2 regions of the Lactiplantibacillus sp. 7.2.4 genome follow, and region 1 is predicted to be linked to the other one. Evidence: predicted binding sites of a transcription regulator. Region 1 holds the regulator's gene; the other holds the start of a gene.

Evidence for each region. The regulator CtsR, encoded in region 1, represses protease genes until heat stress. The targets are predictions, from matches to a motif close to TTGGTCAAAAAAGGTCAAANA.
Region 2: the regulator CtsR is predicted to act here: its motif matches at 1,061-1,081, upstream of KGF70_RS09090 (ATP-dependent Clp protease ATP-binding subunit).

The regions. Positions count from the first base shown of each region.
Region 1 is NZ_JAGYGS010000008.1:53,935-56,345, forward strand. It holds gene KGF70_RS04430 (CtsR family transcriptional regulator) at 994-1,461, shown strand; gene KGF70_RS04435 (ATP-dependent Clp protease ATP-binding subunit) at 1,480-2,411, shown strand, end outside.
Region 2 is NZ_JAGYGS010000024.1:29,995-32,405, reverse strand. It holds gene ptsP (phosphoenolpyruvate--protein phosphotransferase) at 1-61, opposite strand, end outside; gene KGF70_RS09100 (phosphocarrier protein HPr) at 61-327, opposite strand; gene KGF70_RS09095 (hypothetical protein) at 477-674, opposite strand; gene KGF70_RS09090 (ATP-dependent Clp protease ATP-binding subunit) at 1,154-2,411, shown strand, end outside.

The DNA of each region.
Region 1 (2,411 bases):
ATCAATGCTGAATTATGGCATCTAGTTACTGAAAAGATTACCTGAATGCGATTCACGAATCTCAATGTCAGCTAGTCTTGCGTTTAGTCGAATAAATTGTCTTCACTTATAATTCAAGACTTTGCTATCCCGGGTGATTAGAGGAAGTTTTGACAATCTCAGTGAAACCGCGTGTTCGAAGTCTTAAATCATGGGTCAGGATGCTTGGTTATTGTTAGAACCAGTCTGACAGTTTATTTCAACATTCCCGTATACTAAGGAACCAACAACTAATCTAACAAAAAAGTTGGGCCCGCCCACGTCCGCCTTTCGAATCATATCCAGGCTGGAAGGTGTTTCTGACAATGCTCAGTGGTGAAATTCCACTTAGCAAGCGTTCTTGGCTTGGTTAGTGGAAGACCAGTATTTAAGACGTGGTTTTTCGGCTTAAATCTGTGTCCACCACGTTCCAGCATTGTCAGAAATGCCTGTAAGCCGGTGTAGGACGCACACGATTCTGCAAATTTACGCCAACTCGTACTTGTTCCCAGCGGGTCTCAGCTGGCAGCTCCTGAATTTAGAGAATAGCATGATTTAATCATAATTCATGACGAACAATCTATATATGAAGTAACTGGTCAAAATGACGTTAAGCGTGGCCGGTCGTAAATAAACAAGTGGCGTATTAGTCGAAATTCAGGCGGACAACCTGTAGTATAGAAACTCAAGCTGTTGGATAAACGACGAGTCCCAGACAAAGTTGACCAAATTCAGACGCTAACACTTGACATATTTTAAATAGGTAGTTGAATGAATATGAAGGCCTAACAAAGTTAACGAATCAGGGTCGAAAATCCGGTCCAATCAATTGAAAGCAAGTGCTTGGCGTGCTATGCTGTAACAACCGTTAAGCACATGCTGGGTCGCCAGTTGGGTGAAATTCTTTGCTTTTTTCCATTATCCTCGTATAATAAAAGTCAATATTAGTCAAAGATAATGAAAAGGGTGAAGCACATGCAAAGTCAAAATATCTCGGATATTATTGAAAAGTATTTAAAAAGTATTTTGGCGGACTCGGAGCATGTTGAAATTCGGCGTTCAGAAATTGCCGACCTTTTCAACGTGGTACCCTCACAGATTAATTATGTGATTAAAACGCGGTTTACGATCCAAAATGGTTACTTAGTTGAAAGTAAGCGTGGCGGTGGCGGTTATATTCGCATTGAAAAGGTTAATTTGGTCGATGATGCTGATGTGTTGGATGCCCTCATTCAAGTGATCGGCGATTCCATCACACAACGGGATGCCTACGCAGTTGTTCAGAGTCTGTATGAGGACGACGTTTTAAATCGTAGGGAAGCGCAGTTGATATTAGTGGCAATCGATCACGACACGTTAGGACTGACGGACCGAGACCTTGAAAATAGTCTCCGGGCTCGAATAATTATCGGGATTTTGAACCACTTGCGTTACGAAAGCTAAAGAAAGCGAGGAATCGCAATGGATAACTTATTTACACCTAGTGCCAAAAGTGTGCTAGTACTAGCACAGGAACAGGCCAAATATTTTAAGCATCAGGCAGTCGGTACGGAACATTTGTTATTAGCACTAGCCATCGAAAAGAACGGTATTGCTAATAAAGTCTTGCAACAGTACGCTGTGAGCGAAGATGACATCCGTGAAGAAATTGAACGGTTCACTGGCTACGGGACGTTGAGCAATATTGGCAAAGATACGTATTTGCCATATTCACCAAAGGCTAAGGAGATTTTATCCGTTGCTGGTGATGAGGCCAAACGGCTTGGCGCCAACAAGATTGGGACTGAACACCTCTTGTTAGCGATGCTCTCTGATGAAAGTATCCTCTCCTCGCGTATTTTGATGAATTTGAACTTAGATTTGAGTCAAACACGCAAAGTTGTTTTGCGTAAACTTGGTGTCAGTGATGCGATGAGTAAGCGTAAGGGCAGTGCGGCTAACCGTGGTGGTAAGAAGACGGAAGGCACACCGACCTTGGACTCCTTGGCGCGTGATTTGACGCAGCTGGCGAGTGAACAGGAAATGGATCCAGTTGTGGGTCGTTCCAAAGAAGTTAAGCGGGTCATTCAAATCTTGTCACGGCGGACGAAAAACAATCCAGTCTTGATTGGTGAACCCGGTGTTGGTAAGACGGCGATCGCTGAAGGGCTGGCACAAAAGATCGTTGCTGGCGACGTACCGAATGACATGGCTGACAAACGGCTGATGATGCTTGATATGGGCTCACTAGTTGCCGGAACCAAGTATCGTGGTGAATTTGAAGACCGCTTAAAGAAAGTGATCGACGAAATCTACAACGATGGGCATGTCATCTTATTCATCGATGAATTGCATACCTTGATTGGTGCCGGTGGTGCTGAAGGGGCCATCGATGCCTCCAACATTTTGAAGCC
Region 2 (2,411 bases), on a different contig from region 1:
AGGCCTTAGCAATTGCGATACCATCACTGGCCGCAATTCCTTTTAGTACCTTTTCAGCCATTATTCAGATAATCCTTCTTTCTTCATCGTTTCAGTTAAAGCTGCAATAGCGTCGGCTTCGTCGGCACCTTCTGCAGAAATGGTAACGTCAGCATCTTTACCAACACCGAGTGACATAACACCCATGATGGACTTCAAGTTAACTGACTTGTCTTGGTATTGCAACGTAATTTCTGAGTTGAACTTACTTGCTGATTGTACCAATAAAGTAGCTGGACGTGCGTGGATACCAGTGTCTGCGATTACGTGAAATTCTTTCTTTTCCATAACTATTCGATCTCCTTCAAGATAGATAAATTTAAAATTGGTTCCGAGTGAATTCGAGTTGCCGCCAACACGTCTACTCAGGAGCCCTTAATAATGATGATAGCAATTATCCAATTAAAATACAAGCCCTTTCATTCAAGCTAGGCCTATTAATTGGTTGCTGTACCATCCTTCTCAAAATGGTAAACAATGCGGCCATCGAGGTCCGCCGTTCCAATCACTCTCTTCCGATACTCATACTTCATATACGCATCGTGAAAAGCCATGAATTCTTCCGGCGTCACGGTGAACGTTTCCTGTTCACCCGTGCGTAACGCTTCCATTAATTGGGTATAATCCGTTGCCAATTCATTGCCACCTCCTCAAAGTCTGGTTGAGCCATCGCTGCACCATCCTTTTGACGTTTCAGACCCGACCTTCCGCCGCTCACTAACAGCTGACGGCTGCTAATGAAAAGCCGTGCTCAAAACATCAAAACTGGTCAGGCGCAATCCATGCAAAAAAACCGCTTTGTACTATAATATGGACAGACGGTTGCATCCGGACTGTTACTAGCCAGATAATTAATATACAACGAATCCGGTTACATGACAAGCCATGAGTTGCAACTATCCAGACTATTCGGAAATAACTAAATTAATACAACCTGCCGCAAGTTGGTCAGACAATTTCCAGTTTTGATTTTGAGACTTTTCGCTTGCAACGGTCCGTAAATTCGCTATACTAATAGTCAAAGGTCAACAAAGGTCAAACAAATCCTTGAACCTTTAACTATAGCCCTAGTGGTTTAGTTATATTTCTGATGCGAAAGGTGTGTGACAGCATAATGCTTTGTGACAATTGCCATAAGAACGAAGCGACGATCCATTTATATACGAGCGTCAACGGTCAGCGGCGACAAATCAATCTTTGTCAAAATTGCTATCAACTGCTAAAGAATCAGGAACAGCAACCAAATAACGGAGTTGGAGGTGCTGATATGGCACAAGATCCATTCGGTTTTGGTGGTCTTGACGACATTTTCCGTGCAATGCAGGGCGGCGTTGATTCCAATAACGCTTACCGGCAGCAACAGACCCCACCGACCCAGCCAGCTGGTCCTAATGGTGGCGGCAATCGTCGTGGCAATAACAACGGCGGTGGCCTCCTTGGCCAATATGGCTTCAACTTAACGGCGCAAGCCAAGCAGGGTAAAATCGACCCGGTCATCGGTCGCGATAACGAGATCAACCGTGTTATCGAGATCTTGAATCGCCGGACGAAGAACAATCCTGTTTTGATTGGTGAAGCCGGGGTTGGTAAGACGGCGGTCGTGGAAGGCTTAGCACAGAAAATCGTTGCTGGTCAAGTTCCACAAAAACTGTTAGATAAAGAAATCATTCGTTTGGACGTGGCTTCCCTTGTTCAAGGAACCGGGATTCGCGGCCAGTTCGAACAACGGATGCAACAATTAATGAAGGAAGTTCAGAGCAATCCGAACATCGTCCTCTTCATTGACGAAATCCATGAAATCATGGGTGCCGGCAATGCTGAAGGCGGTATGGACGCTGGCAACGTTTTGAAGCCGGCCCTTGCCCGTGGTGATTTCCAATTAGTTGGGGCAACCACCTTAAATGAATACCGGGACATCGAAAAGGATGCCGCCCTCGCCCGTCGGTTCCAACCAGTGACGGTCAACGAACCAAGCGTCGAGGAATCCATCAAGATTCTCAAGGGTATTCAAGAGAAGTACGAAGATTACCATCACGTGAAGTACGACGAAGATGCAATCGTCGCTGCGGTCAAGTTATCGAACCGTTACATTCAAGACCGGTTCTTACCTGACAAGGCCATCGACTTACTCGATGAAGCTGGTTCACGTAAGAACTTGACTTTGAAGACGGTCGATCCTAAGACGATTCAGGAAAAGATCGACGAAGCGGAGAAGCAAAAGCAGGATGCCTTGAAGAAGGAAGACTACGAAAAAGCTGCTTACTATCGTGATCAAGTCGCTAAGTTGGAAAAGGCTAAGCCTGACGAAAATGCAGACCAGCCTAACAACGACACGGCCACTGTGACCGTCAAAGATATGGAACAAATCGTTG